DNA from 2 places in the Rhodococcus sp. NPDC004095 genome. Region 2 is predicted to be linked to the other one. Evidence: riboswitches for the same ligand, from Rfam matches in the RefSeq annotation. Region 2 holds a riboswitch; the other holds the start of a gene.
What was found. A riboswitch is a leader RNA that binds a small molecule or an ion and turns the genes downstream of it on or off. The one in region 2 is predicted to bind cyclic di-AMP.
Positions count from the first base shown of each region.

Region 1: linked by a shared signal. The riboswitch ahead of ACWEPG_RS08430 (transglycosylase family protein) and the one ahead of ACWEPG_RS19385 (NlpC/P60 family protein) in region 2 are both predicted to bind cyclic di-AMP.

Region 1 is NZ_JBSGGS010000003.1:493,722-500,913, forward strand. Features, by position in the region: gene ACWEPG_RS08405 (DUF2771 family protein) at 1-241, shown strand, start outside; gene ACWEPG_RS08410 (cold-shock protein) at 310-717, opposite strand; gene ACWEPG_RS08415 (hypothetical protein) at 852-1,109, shown strand; gene ACWEPG_RS08420 (YccF domain-containing protein) at 1,106-1,513, shown strand; gene ACWEPG_RS08425 (glycosyltransferase 87 family protein) at 1,510-2,832, shown strand; cyclic di-AMP (ydaO/yuaA leader) riboswitch at 2,964-3,167, shown strand; gene ACWEPG_RS08430 (transglycosylase family protein) at 3,173-3,784, shown strand; gene ACWEPG_RS08435 (hypothetical protein) at 3,851-4,042, opposite strand; gene ACWEPG_RS08440 (helicase-associated domain-containing protein) at 4,103-6,385, shown strand; gene ACWEPG_RS08445 (hypothetical protein) at 6,491-6,616, shown strand; gene ACWEPG_RS08450 (hypothetical protein) at 6,847-7,005, shown strand.
Region 2 is NZ_JBSGGS010000009.1:290,859-298,050, forward strand. Features, by position in the region: gene ACWEPG_RS19365 (AMP-dependent synthetase/ligase) at 1-200, shown strand, start outside; gene ACWEPG_RS19370 (glycosyltransferase family 4 protein) at 269-1,393, opposite strand; gene ACWEPG_RS19375 (hypothetical protein) at 1,483-2,787, opposite strand; gene ACWEPG_RS19380 (NlpC/P60 family protein) at 2,862-3,905, opposite strand; gene ACWEPG_RS19385 (NlpC/P60 family protein) at 4,128-4,694, opposite strand; cyclic di-AMP (ydaO/yuaA leader) riboswitch at 4,707-4,871, opposite strand; gene ACWEPG_RS19390 (hypothetical protein) at 5,000-5,269, opposite strand; gene ACWEPG_RS19395 (DEDD exonuclease domain-containing protein) at 5,403-7,115, shown strand; gene ACWEPG_RS19400 (Lrp/AsnC family transcriptional regulator) at 7,151-7,192, shown strand, end outside.

The DNA.
Region 1 (7,192 bases), on a different contig from region 2:
GAAGGACATCGCCGAGGGCGACTGGCGACTGAACGTCCAGTTCGGCGATCCCCGCACGGGCGAGGTGTTCGAGGGATACCGCGACTACACCGCGGGCGAGAAGTACTCGGTGACGATCCCCACGCGTGAGAACGAGCAGCTGCTCGGCGTGATCATCCAGCAGCCGTCGTCGCGCGACTTCGCCCCGGTGTGGGCGATCCAGACCCTGCCGGACCTGCCCGAACCGGCAGCCGTCCAGTAAGAGGCCCGAACAGCAGCGGAGCCCCCGGTCCAGGTGACCGGGGGCTCCGCGCGTTCAGTCGGACGAACTCAGCTGTCGAGTTCCCGGGCGACGGCGCGGACCACCTCGGAGATGCGCTGCGCGGTCTTGCGGTCCGGGTACCGGCCCTTGCGCAGATCCGGCTGCACCTTCGCCTCGAGCAGGGTGATCATGTCCTCGACCATGCCGTGCAGCTCGTCGGGGGTGTGCTTGCGAGCGGCGTCGTCGCGGCGACCGGTCTGGCGCAGGTTCGGCGCCGGGTCGAGCACCTTCAGGCTCAGCGCCTGGGGACCGCGACGGCCGGCGGCCATGCCGAACTCCACCCGCTGGCCGGCCTTGAGGCCCTCGACCCCCTCGGGCAACGCCGACGACCGGACGTAGACGTCCTCTCCCTCGTCCTGGGAGAGGAAGCCGAAGCCCTTTTCAACGTCGTACCACTTCACCTTGCCGGTAGGCACCGCGTCACCTGCTCATCCACGTAAAACGACCATATAAACGAACGCGCCCCACCGTGTGTGGGACGCGATGGTCGGCAGTCTACCTCCGCGCGCCCCTCCCGGGCACATGGGTTTGACGGGGATAACGTGGGGGTGTGGCACCACAGACCCCCGGCACCGAATCCACCAACGGCACCCCCGCCTCCGGCGGCGGCATCCTGTTCCGCGCCGCCATCGCGCTGTTCTTCCTTGGCCTGGTCGCGATCATCGCGATCTTCGTCGTCGCGGCGACCGGCCACACCCCCGGCCTCGCGCTGTACCTGCTGGCGCTGCTCTGTCCGCTCGGCTTCCTGTTCGGAATCATCTCCGCACTGATGGCAGGCCGGCGTGTACGTGGAGAGGACAAGACATGAGGATCCTCCTGAACATCATCTGGCTGGTCTTCGGCGGGCTGTGGCTCGCGCTCGGCTACTTCGTCGCCGGCGTCCTGTGCTGCATCCTGATCATCACGATTCCGTTCGGCATCGCCTCGTTCCGGATCGGCGTCTACGCGCTGTGGCCGTTCGGCAAGACCGTCGTCGAGAAACCGACCTCCGGCGTCGGGTCCCTGATCGGGAACGTGATCTGGCTGGTTCTCTGCGGCATCTGGCTCGCGATCGGTCACGTCCTGAGCGCCGTCGCGATGGCGATCACCATCATCGGCATCCCGCTCGCCGTCGCGAACCTGAAGATGGTCCCGATCTCACTGATGCCACTCGGCAAGGACATCGTGGACGTCGGCTCCGTCCGCTCGTATCAACCCGGTAGCCCCGCATGAGCCGACCGCCCCGCACCGACCCGGATGCGGGGCGGTCGCTCCCCACACATCCCCTGTTCCTCGGCACCCTCGCGGTGCTCGCCGCCGCCGCCCTCGCCGCCCACGACCGGGTCGTCCCGCTCGGCCACCCACTGTGGGGCTTCTTCCGCAATGGCCTGGACCTGCTCGTCTACCGCAGCGGTGGTGCCACCGTCCTGACCGGCGCCGGCCTCTACGACCACGCACTGCACGGCGGAATGTGGTGGACGTATCCCCCGTTCTCCGCGGTGCTGTTCGCCCCGCTGGGTCTGTTCACGCCGGAGATGACGACCCTGCTCGGCCACCTGACGAACTTCACCGCGCTGTACCTGGTCGTGCTGCTGTGCTGGCGTCTGCTCGGCTACCGCACCGACCGCACGCTGTATGTCACCACCGGATTGCTGACGGTGATCCTCAGCTGGCTCGAGCCGGTACGGACCACGATCTGGCTCGGCCAGGTGAACCTGCTGCTCATGCTGCTGATCCTGTGGGATCTCGGTCGCGCCGAGGGCAGCAGGTTGCGGGGATTCGGGGTGGGCGTCGCGGCGGGCATCAAGTTGACCCCGGCGCTGTTCGTCATCCATCTGCTGCTCACCCGGCAGTGGCGGGCGGCCGCGACGGCGGTCGCGGGTTTCGCGGCCACCGTCGCCCTCGGCTTCGCGGTGATCTTCTCCGACTCCAGGGCGTACTGGACCGGCGTGATCTGGCATTCGACCCGGATCGGCGAGACGGCGTGGCCGGCGAACCAATCCGCGTCGGGTGTCCTGGCACGGTGGCTGAACCTCGACGAGCCGCCGCGGCTGCTGTGGCTGGGCGTCGCGATCGCGCTCGCCGCGCTCGGGCTGGCCTCGGCGCGACTCGCGCACCGACGCGGGCAGACCCTCCTCGCCACCACACTGTGCGGTCTCACCTCGTGCGCCGTCTCCCCGTTCTCGTGGGGCCACCACTGGGTGTGGTTCGTGCCGTTGCTGATCCTGGCGCTGGATCGGGCGCTGCGGGCCGGACGGGCGACGCCTTGGCTGCTTCCTGTCGCGCTGGCGGTGCCGCTGCTGTGCTGGGCGCACCGGTTCCCGGACGACGTGTACGCGATCGGGCTGTTCATGATCCCGGCGCCTGCGGCCCTCGTCCCGCTCTTCGCGGCGGTGTATCCGTTGCTGTTCGTGGTGATTGCGGCGGCGACGTTGATCGCGCCGCGGGGTCGCGGCCGCTCGAAGCCCCAGGACACCCCCGAGAAGTCTTGTGATCTGCCTCACATAACGGTTGAGTCACGGACCGGTCTCGACCACGCAGCGGCCAGCTGACCTGCGAAAACGCCCGCCTCTCCTGGCGAAACGCCGAGAAACACGCCGATTTCGTAGGAGGTGACTCACCGCGATCGGCCACGTACGGTCGTCAGCGGTCGGTGTTCCGGCCAGTCCGGACCGCCGCGCCAAACCTTGTCCCGCGGAACGGATTCCCCAGAGGAAACCAGGGACAAGGACGGGGGACCCACGTCCCCAGTGGACACCGGGAGGCGAGCAACCGGCCTTCCTTGGGGTGAAGCCGTTTTTCGCGCCGATCACGGAGCGATCACGGCCGGGCGACCTCTCAGCCCGAACCCGACAGCTGACCTCGCAGGCGCGTGCGGAGAGGAAAACCTCCATGAGCGCTGGACGCCATCGCAAGCCCACGAACACGCGCAAGACCGCCGCCAAGGTCGTCGTCACCACCGCGGTGTTCGGCGCGGCGGGTGCGGCCTTCGCGGCCCCCGCAGGTGCCGCCCCGGACTCCGACTGGGACCGCCTGGCCCAGTGCGAGGCCGGCGGCAACTGGTCCATCAACACCGGCAACGGCTACCAGGGCGGCCTGCAGTTCTCCCCCAGCACCTGGACCGCCCACGGCGGCGGCCAGTACGCGGCCACCGCCAACCAGGCCACCCGCGAGCAGCAGATCGCGGTCGCCGAGAAGGTCCTCGCCTCGCAGGGCTGGGGCGCCTGGCCGTCCTGCTCCTCCAGCCTCGGCCTCACCAGCGCCCCGACCCAGCGCAGCGCACCGGCCGCCCCGGCCGAGACCCCCGCGCCGGCGCCGGCCCCGGCCGTCACCAGCATCCCGACCACCGACGGCACCGTCGACGTGTTCGATTCGCTCGACAGCACCATCCAGGCCGTCAAGGCCCGCGGCATCGCCGTCGACCCGCAGATCGAGAACCTGTACGAGCAGGCCAAGCTCAACCCGCAGGTCATCGACTTCCTCAAGTCCGTCGCTCCGCGCTGAGCCACCCAGAACGTGAGAAGGGCCCCGCACCGTTTCGGTGCGGGGCCCTTCTGCCGTTCGGTCCGGTCAGCGGTTGATGACGGTGACGGGATGGGTGTAGGGCAGCTCGGACAGCGGCCGCGGGAACTCGGTCTCCTCACCGAACGGGGACAACCCTCCGGAACGAGTCGACGAGAGCTCGGTGACCGCGTGGTCACCTTCCTTGACGTGCTCCGGCCAGCCTGGATCAACGTAACGCTTGCTCGAATTGTTAGCCACGAGGCCATTTTGACACCGAGTCGGCATCCGGTACAGCCCAGGTCACTAATCTGACAATCGATGACCGAAACCGATCCCGCCGCCGTGACCGACAGCCTGGCGACCTGGCTCAGCACGCGGAGCGACCGCGAGCTGGCGGAATTGCTGCGACTGCGCCCGGACCTGGCGGTCCCCCCGCCTGCGAACCTGTCGGTGCTGGCGTCCCGCGCCGAGCAGCGGGCGTCGGTGTTGCGGGTGGCGGACGACCTCAGCGTGCTCGAACTCACGTTGATCGGCTTGCTCGCCCGGGACGGCGCCGCCGAGTCCGGGGTGCGGCGCGACCAGCTCGCCGACGCGGTCGCGGGCCGGGCACCGGCCCGGGCCGTGGATCGGGCGCTGACGGTGCTGCGCGACCGGGCGCTGGTGTGGGGCACCAAGGTGCTGCGGGTGACACCGGCGGCGCGCGATGCGGTCACCTGGCGGATCGACCCGGCCACCACCACGCTGACCGCGGATCAGATCGCCGCGGCGGTGGCGGGGCTCACCGAGGACGAACGACGGTTGCTCGACACCCTCGCCACCAGCTCACCGATCGGCCGGACCCGCGACGCGGCCCCCGGCACCTCGCCGGATCGGCCGGTGCAGCGGCTCCTGGCATCGGGCCTGCTGACCTGGCTCGACGAGCAGACGGTCGAACTGCCCCAGCAGGTGGGCCAGGTGCTGCGCGGCGAGACCGTCACCGACCCGTCCGTGCTGGCCCCGCCCGCGGTGCGCGGGACCAAGCACAAGGTCGCCGAGGTGAACGCGGCCGCCGCCGGCGAGGCGCTGGAACTGATCCGGCACTGTGAGGAACTGCTCGGCGCGCTCGGTGACCATCCCGCACCGACCCTCAAGGCCGGGGGTCTCGGGGTGCGCGAGGCGCGGCGGCTGGCCAAGGTCGTCGGGATCGACGAGGTCAGGGTGAGCCTGCTCGTCGAACTGCTGTCCGCCGCCGGACTGATCGCCGCAGGTGTCCCCGACCCGCTGCCCGCGGCCGACACCGGCGACGAGTACTGGGCGCCCACCACGGCCGCGGACGCGTGGCTCGAGGGCACCCCGGGGCATCGATGGCATCTGCTCGCGCAGGTGTGGCTGGACCTGCCGCGCCGACCGTGGACGGTGGGGCTGCGCGACCCACACGACAAGCCGATCGCCGCCCTCTCCGACGAGGTGCGGGCGTCCGGCGCCCCGCGGGATCGCCGGTTCGTGCTCGACGTCGTCGCCGAACTCGGCACCGGGGTGGGTGCGAGCGCCGCGGCGGTGGCGGCGGTCGTGGCGTGGCGCCGGCCCCGCTGGGCCGGCCGGCTCGGGGTGTCCGCGATCGAGCACACCCTGCGGGAGGCGACCGCGGTCGGGCTGATCGGCCGCGGGGCCCTGTCGTCACCGGGCCGCAGCCTGCTGCACGGCGGCCCTCCGGAGTCGGTGCTCGCCGAAATGGTCGCGGCGCTGCCGAAACCTATCGACCACGTGCTGGTTCAGGCGGACCTGACGGTGATCGCGCCGGGGCCGCTGGTGCCGGATCTGCTCGCGCAGATCACGCTGGTCGCCGACGTCGAGTCGGCGGGCGCGGCGACGGTGTACCGGGTCGGGGAGGCCAGTGTGCGGCGCGCCCTCGACGCCGGGCGGACCGCCGCCGAACTGCACGCCCTGTTCGCGTCGCATTCGCGAACCCCGGTCCCGCAGGCCCTGACGTACCTGATCGACGACGTGGCGCGCAGGCACGGCCGACTGCGGGCCGGTATCGCGCAGGCATTCGTCCGTTGCGACGACCCGGCGATGCTCGCGGAGGTGCTGTCCTCCCCGGTCGCCGAGGCGCTGGCGTTGCGGGCGCTGGCGCCGACCGTTGCGGTCTCGCAGGCGTCGCTCGGCGAGGTGCTCGAACAGTTGCGGGCGGCCGGTTTCGCCCCGGCCGGGGAGGACTCCTCGGGCGCGATCGTGGATCTGCGTCCGCCGGGGGCCCGGGTGCCCAGGCGCCGCGCGCGCGGCGTCCGGCGGATGCCCGCCCCGCCGACCGACGAGCAGCTCGACCTCCTGGTCCGGCAGCTGCGGGCCGGTCAGCGCGCGGCCTCGACCCCGCGCGGTGAGGCGGTCCGCTCGGACGGCACCCGCGCCGGCAGTGCCGCGACGATGGCGCTGCTGCAGCTCGCGGTGAAGGTGGGGCGCAGCGTCCGGATCGGGTACGTCGACGCGCAGGGCATCGCCTCGGAACGCATCGTCGACCCGGTCAGCGTCGGTGGTGGCCAACTCGACGCCTTCGACCCCGCCGACGGCGCGATCCGCCGGTTCACGCTGCACCGGGTGACGTCGGTCTCGCTGGTCGACTGACCCGAAAAAAGTTCGAATAAGACCGCCTGCCTGCACGGCTGGCTTTCTTCGGAAAATGAAGTATGGTCGGGCCCAGTGATTGCCACTTCGAATTCAGGAGCGACAATGGCAGACAAGAAACCCGGCAAAAATCTCAAGAAACCGGCACAGTCGTTGAAGGAAAGGCGCGCGGAAAAGCGGGACCGGGCGGCGGAGTCCGGCGAGTTGATCCGGAAACGCAAGCGCCACTGACGGACCGAATTTCCGTGCACTGCGACACCGCCGCACCGGCGGCCTCCCGAGTTCTCGACACCCTCTACCGACAGTTGCGCGGGTCCGCCGACGGTGCGGCACCCCCGAGCCCCAGGTCCCGCGGACGGCTCGCGGCGCTGACCTCCGCGCGAATCTTCGTCCTCGACGAGTGCGCACAGGATTGGATTTTCCCGACCCACGCCGCATCGAACACAACAGAAGGCCCCCTCGTGAAAAAGACACTCTTGGCCCTTGATCGAATCAAGGACCGACTGGAAAACGAACTCGATGCCACGTCGGGGCACACCGAACGCGAGGCCGGATACCGTGCCGGAATTTCCGAGGCGCTGGTCCAGGTGATGGATATTCGACAGGATCTCGGGCGCTAGAAAAAGGAAGCGGTCGGCCGAAGCTTTCGAGAAATTCGGCCCTGCGGAAACACTTCCGTGGTGTTGCGCACGAACCCGGCGCGATTCGCACCTGTTTCCGGCACACCCCGCGGATTCCCGGCGGTCCCGACGTCGGTCACGTCGCCTCCTGCGCGAAGCGTGGACAATGGAGTGGTTGTCATCGCTA
Region 2 (7,192 bases):
TCGACCTGGTCGCGGAGGTGGACGCCGCGATCGCCGAGGCGAACAAGCTCGTCTCGCACGCCGAGTCGATCAAGAAGTACCGCATCCTGCCGCTGGACTTCACCGAGGAGACCGGCGAGCTGACCCCGACGCTCAAGCTCAAGCGCAACGTCATCCACCAGAACCGCGGCGCCGAGATCGAGGCCATCTACAGCAAGTAGCGGCTTCGCCGCCCGTGCGCCTTTCCGGTGGCTCCGGCCATCGGAAAGGCGCACAGGCGCGGCAGCACCTACAGCAGTCCGGAGAGCTTGGCGGCCAGGACATCCCACCGCCACTGCTCGGACACCCACTTGCGGCCGGCGACGCCCATCGCCGCGGCCCGGTCGCGGTCCACGAGCACCGAGATCACCGAATCCGCCACCGCGGACACCGACCGGCCGTTGACGACGTGCCCGGTCTCGCCCTCGCGCACCGTCTCCGGCGCGCCCCCGGAGTTGCCCGCGATCACCGGAACACCTGTCGCCGACGCCTCCAGGTACACGATGCCCAGTCCCTCGACGTCGAGCCCCGCGCCGCGAGTGCGGCACGGCATCGCGAACACGTCGGCGATGGTGTGGTGCGCGGCGAGTTCCGCCGCGGGAACCCCACCGGTGAACACCACGTGCTCCTCCACGCCGACCTTGGCCGCCAGTCGCCGCAACGACTCCTCGTACGGCCCGCCACCGACGATCACCAGCACCGCGCCGTCGATCGATCGCCGGATCCGCGGCAACGCGCGGATCAGCACGTCCTGTCCCTTGCGCGGCACCAGGCGAGACAGGCAGAGGATCGTCGGCCGCTCCCCCAGCCCGTACCGGCAGCGCAGTTCCGCGCGCGCCGCCGGATCCGGCCGGAAGGTCTCGCTGTCCACCCCGGGCGGGACGTGCTCGAGCCCGGCCCGCGGCCCGAACGCCGCGGCGAATCGGCGCCGGGTGTACTTGCTGACGTACGTGATCGCGTCGGTGGTGTCGCCGATCCGGCGCAACGACTGCCGGGCCCCGGGCAGCATCGACCACCCGACCTCGTGTCCGTGAGTGCTCGCCACGATGCGCTCCGCGCCTGCTCGCCGCAGGTGCGGACCGAGCAACGCCAGCGGCGCGGCGGCGCCGAACCACACGCTGTCGCAGCCGTGGCTGCGCACGAGCTTCGCGGCCTTCCGTGCCACCAGCGGCGTCGGCAGCATCAGCGTCGTGGGATGACGGACCACCTCGAACGGCTGCGCGGCATCGAACCTGGTGTGACTGTCGCCGCGCCACCGCGGCGCATAGACGACGAGTTGGTCGGCCGGCAGCGCGGCCGTCAGGGATTGCAGGTAGGACTGGATGCCGCCCGGTCGCGGTGGAAAGTCGTTCGTCACCAACAGGGTTCGGCGCATGCCTCCACCGTATTCGGTGGCCCTCCCTGCGGGCGCCCCGGGTCGGCGACGGATCGCCGGCACCGGGGTCGAGGTTCCGGGCGCCGGGGTCAGGACACCCGTTCGGTGAGCCAGGAGCCCCACTGCGCGACCATCTCCCGCCCGGGCACCCCGAGTACCCGGCCGATCCGTTCGTCGACCACGGTGGCGTCGACAGGCCCGGTCGACAGTTCCCGGTACAGCGCCCGCAGCCGGTCCTCCCCGAACCGGTCCGCGACGAATGCCGCGACCGTCCACGCCGACTCGTAGGCGGCCAGCGCCCGTTCGCCCCCGGCGGCGAAGTCGGCGTCGGAAGGCAGCCTCACCGGCGGTCCGTGCACCGCGACGGCCGCCGACACCGTCGGCGCGGCGGTGCGGACGTCGACACCGCCGCCGGTGTCACTGTTGGGGACCCGGTGGCCGACGTAGTCGGCGAAGCCCTCGAGCACCCACATCGGGGATCCGTCCCGCGTCTCGGCGCGGGTGGCGACGTGTGTGAGTTCGTGACGGAGCACCGACCGGCGCGTGCTCTCGGTGAGACGTTCACCCGCGGTGGGGCTGAAGACGATTCGCTGCCCGGTCACGACGTCCGAGTCCGGGGTCACGGCGTCGGAGACCGCAACCGCGGCGATGTCGGAACCGCTGTGCGCGGCGCCGACCTGCTCGGCGAACTCGTCCTGATCGGCGGTGACGACCACGACCGCCCGCCGCGACCAGTCGGTACCCCACACGTCACCGACGGCGGGTACGGCGGTGACGAGTTCGGCCGCGACCGCGTCCACCCGGTCCTGCTGCCACGGGTGACCGAGCACCACGGAGGTGGCCCCGCCGGTGGTCACCGACCGGGCCACCACCGGACCGAAATCCCAGGGGCCACGCCAGGTTCGCCGGTCGTACTCGGGCAACGGTCGATCGGAGACCAGTTTCCACGTGTCCCCGCGCCGCGCCACCACCAGCGAGACCGGTTTGCGCGTCGGGCCGAGGTCCGCACCCTCGATCGCGTAGCGCAGATAGACCTGCGGAGCCCAGACGTCGGTGGCCTGCAACTGTTCGGCCAGGTCGCTCGGCACCGGCGTTTCCGGGCCGCCGCCGATCTCGTAGCCCCAGTCCGCGAGTGGCACCGCCGCCAGGTTGCCCATCCGCCGCACCTCGGCGGCGAGGAACTCCGGCATCGCTCCGGGGTCGAACAGCTCCGCCAGTGCCGACGCGTCGCCGGCGCGAGTCGCTCCGGCCCATCGGTCGAGCAGGTCCTGGACGCCGGCGCGCCGAGCCTGTTCGAACGGGCTGACCGCGGCGGTGGACGGTGCCCCAGAGCCGGGTTCGGCGGAATTCTGGTGCAGCACCAGGCCCGCGGCGCCCGCGACGACGATCAGCAGGCCGGAGAACGCGAGCGCCTCCCAGGTCCGGATCCGGCGACGCGGCGACCGCGGCGCATCCCCCTGTTCGATGGTCAGTACCGGCGGGCGCCGTAGAACGGGTAGGCGTCGAGCGGTGCCACCTTCACCGGGACGCCGAACGTGGACGCGTGCACGATGTTGCCGTTGCCGGCGTACATGCCCACGTGCGAGGCGTCGGAGTAGTACAGCACCAGGTCGCCGGGCTGCAGGTCCTGCTTGCGAACCGGGGTGCCGCCTGCGGCCTGGGCCTGGCTCGACCTGGGCAGCGACTTGCCGATCTGCTTGTAGGCCCACACCATCAGGCCGGAACAGTCGTAGCCGTCCGGCCCCGTCGCGCCCCAGACGTAGGGCTTGCCGACCTGGGTCAGGGCCGCCTGCAGTGCGCTCGAGTTGGCACCCGGGACCAGGCCCTTGAGCACGATCGCGGGATCGTATCCGGGAGGGAAGGCGGAACCGGCGAGCGTTGCCTTCTCGGCGCTCGTCAAGGCCGCAAACGCCTGGGTGACCTGCCCGATCTGCTCCTGCAGGTCGCTCTGGGTGCGCTGCAGGTCGTCGCTGATCGAGCGGGCGTGCTCGGTCGCCGTCCGCGCGTCGTCGGCGGATCGCCGCGAGGCCTCCTCGGCCGCGACGGCCTCGTCACCGGCCTCCTTGAACTTGCGAACCTGGGCGGCGGTGTCGGTGGAGAGCACGCTGAGCGTGGACATCTGGTCGAGCAACTGCTGCGGCGAGTCGGAGACCATCACCGCGAACAGACGGTTGACCCGTCCGCCCTGGTAGTTGGCGATCGTCAACCGGTCCACGGCCGGCTGGAACTGGGCCATCGTCGCGCGCGCCTCGTCCAGGCGGCGCTGATCCTGCTCGTGCCTGAGCTCCGCATCCCGCTGGACGGAGAGCTTGGAGTCGAGGTCGATCTGCGCGTTGTGCATCGCCTCGGTGGCCTGCTCGGATTTGCGCGAGAGATCGGACAGACGCTCGAGCGCCGCGGTCGGGTTGTCGATGGCGGGATCGGCTGCCGCCGGGCCGATGCCGACGGCGACGAGAGCGACGGACAGGACACCGGTTGCGAGTGCGGTGGATCGCTTCCTCAGTGACGCCACGAACCGGGTGCTCCTGTTCTTACTCGCGGAAAGGTCTCGGCAAGGTTACGGAACGGCATACGACGGTGTCCACCCCGGCCAAATCGTGACATTGCCTCGCGCGGGCGCCGTCCTGCGCAAACGGCGACGGGCCCGGCGATCCGTGCTGGATCGACGAGCCCGTCGGAGTGGCAAGTGCCACACGCACGCCGTGGCCCTTCCCCGGCCACGGCGTGCGGGATGTCAGTAGCGGCGTGCGCCGTCCATCGGCATCGAGGAGATCGGGGCGCGCTTGACCGGAGTACCGGAGGTGGCGGCGTGGATGACCTCGCCGTTGCCGGCGTAGATGCCCGAGTGCGAGCCGCCGTAGAAGGACACCACGTCACCGGGCTGCAGGTTGCCGGTCGACACCGGGGTGCCGGCCGCAGCCTGGTCGTAGCTCGTGCGGGGCAGGTTCAGACCGGCCTGCTTGAAGGCCCACTGCACGAGGCCTGAGCAGTCGAAGGCGTCCGGTCCGGCTGCACCCCAGACGTAGGGGGCGCCGATCTTGCTGGCAGCGGCCTCGACGGCCTTCTGGCCTGCGGTGAGGACCGGAGCGGGAACGAGGGCCGGGGCGCCGGGCGCCGCCGGGAGCTGCGGGAGGCCGGGGATCTCGATGGTCTGCGCCGGAACGCCCGGGATGTCGAAGGTGCCGACGCCGGGGACCGTGACGGGCTCGGCCAGTGCGGGCGCCGCGGTGGCCGTGATCGCGCCGACGGTGAAGATGCCGGCGACGGCGACGCGCCGTGCCTTGGAGCTCAGTGTTGCCACGAAAGGAGGTGCCTTTCTTCCATTCCTCCGCCGACCGAGTTAGCTGACGGGTTCGGGCTGGGAAGATCAGCCCTACCCGACGGCACGCGGTGTGCGCTCCGACGGGATTCACCCCAGTGGAAACGTGGGTTCCCGGCACGATTCCCTTGCGGGACATCGTTTAGGCGGTACCTCGCGATGCTGCGCCGGTGTGGCGCTGCAAGACTCCGCAAGGTCTCAACGAGATTACGAAGCGCACCCGGCAATGTCGACCCGAACGAGACCGACAACCGGTCAAATCGGGCAATTTCGACACTGGACGACCGTCAGGCAACGCCCGGATCACGAAGCGATAACGACCGACTGGTCTGTGCCGGATCGACGGCGGACACCAAGCGCAGTCGGGGCACCAGCCCCGCGTCGGCGAGCGCCGCCATCGCCGCTCGTTCATCCTGCTCAATACTCATGCGGGCCACCACACCGGACCGCGCGGTCTGCGTCGAGTCCTCGGGCGCCGGGTAGCCGAGGAGCACGGTCACCACACAGTCGCCACAGGCGATGTCCCGAACCGCACACCGGCTGCAATCCACGATCATTGTGACCCTCGTCTCACTCGCGCCGAACCGGCGTGTCATCCGGCCTCTCCGACGGAAGCTAGCGAGTCGCTCCGACAGGTTGGTGGGGACAGGCCGGCCGGGGCTGTCGGCACCCCCGCCTAGCCTGTGCCCCGTGAGTTCCCGCGACGCCACCGCACGCCAGCTGACGTTCGACGAGCTGGACACCCCGCTGCGGGACACCACGTTCGTCGTCGTCGACCTCGAGACCACCGGCAGCAACTCCGGCGACGACGCCATCACCGAGATCGGCGCGGTGAAGGTCCGGGGCGGCGAGGTGATCGGCGAACTCGGCACACTCGTCGACCCGGGCCGCACCATTCCTCCTTTCATCGCGCAGCTCACCGGAATCACCACGGCGATGCTCGTCGACGCACCACGGATCGAACAGGTACTGCCCAGTTTCCTCGAGTTCGCCCGCGGCGCCGTCCTGGTCGCCCACAACGCCCCGTTCGACATCGGATTCCTGAGGGCCGCGGTGTCGCGACACGACCTCGCCTGGCCGCCGTTCCAGGTGCTGTGCACGGTCAAGCTCGCCCGCCGGGTGCTGTCCAGGGAGGAGGCGCCGTCGGTGAAGCTGTCCGCCCTGGCGGACCTGTTCCAGGTCAGCACCCGGCCCACGCACCGTGCGCTGGACGACGCCCGCGCCACCGTCGACGTTCTGCACGCCCTGATCGAACGGGTCGGCAATCTCGGGGTGCACAGCTATCCGGAGCTGGTCGACTACCTGCCCAACGTCTCGGCGGCCCAACGCGGCAAACGGGGCCTGGCCGCGCACCTGCCCCGGACCCCGGGCGTCTACCTGTTCCGCGGCCCGTCGGACGAGGTCCTCTACGTCGGCACGGCGGTCAATCTGCAGCGTCGGGTCCGCGGCTACTTCACCGGGTCCGAGACCCGCGCCCGAATGAAGGAGATGGTGGCGCTCGCCACCCGGGTGGACCACGTCGAGTGTGCACACGGACTCGAGGCCGGGGTGCGCGAACTGCGACTGCTCGCCGCGCACGCACCCCCGTACAACCGGCGCTCGAAGTTCCCCAAGCGCGCGTGGTGGATCACCCTGACCGACGAACCGTTCCCCCGGCTGTCGATCACCCGCCGCGCCGGCGTCGACGCCCTCGGCCCGTTCACCAGTCGCACCGACGCGACCGAGGTCGCCGCGACCATCACCGAGTCCTGTCGACTTCGCAGCTGCACCAAGAAGATTCGCCGCGACCAGGTCCACGGCCCGGACTGTCCGGACGAGGCGGTCGGCGGCTGCCCCGCCGGGAACACCCCGCAGGATTCGGAGCAGTACGGCGCCGCCGTCGAAGTCGTGCGTGCCCTGATTCGCGGTACCGACGACGGCCCGCTGCACCGACTGCGCACCCGGATCGGCGAGCTGGCGACGGCAGAACTGTTCGAGAGCGCAGCCCGGCTGCGTGACCGCACCGCCACGCTGGGCATCGCACTGCGCCGCGGTCAGCGGCTGGCCGCGGTCGCCGCGGTCGACGAACTGATCGCGGCGCGGCCCCGCGACGGCGGCGGGTGGGAGTTCGCGGTAATCAGGGCGGGCCGTCTCGCTTCTGCCGGGGTGGCTCCGCGCGGGGTGCCTCCGATGCCGGTCGTCGACGCGCTGGCGCTGTCGGCCGAGACCGTGCTGGCCGAACCGTCACCTCTGCGCGGCGCCACCGCCGGTGAGGTCGGGCTGATCGCGAGCTGGCTCGACTCCCCCGGCATCCGGATCGTCCGCACCAGCCACGGGTACGGGGAGCCCGCTCGCGGCGCGGGAGCCTGGCAGCAGTGGTGCGCGCTGGCCCGCGGGGCGGGGTCCCCGGCATTTGGGTCCTAGTCTGATCAGGCCCACCCCCTGTAATAAGGAGCGAGATGATCAACGCCATCGTCCTCATCCATGCCGAGGCGAACCGG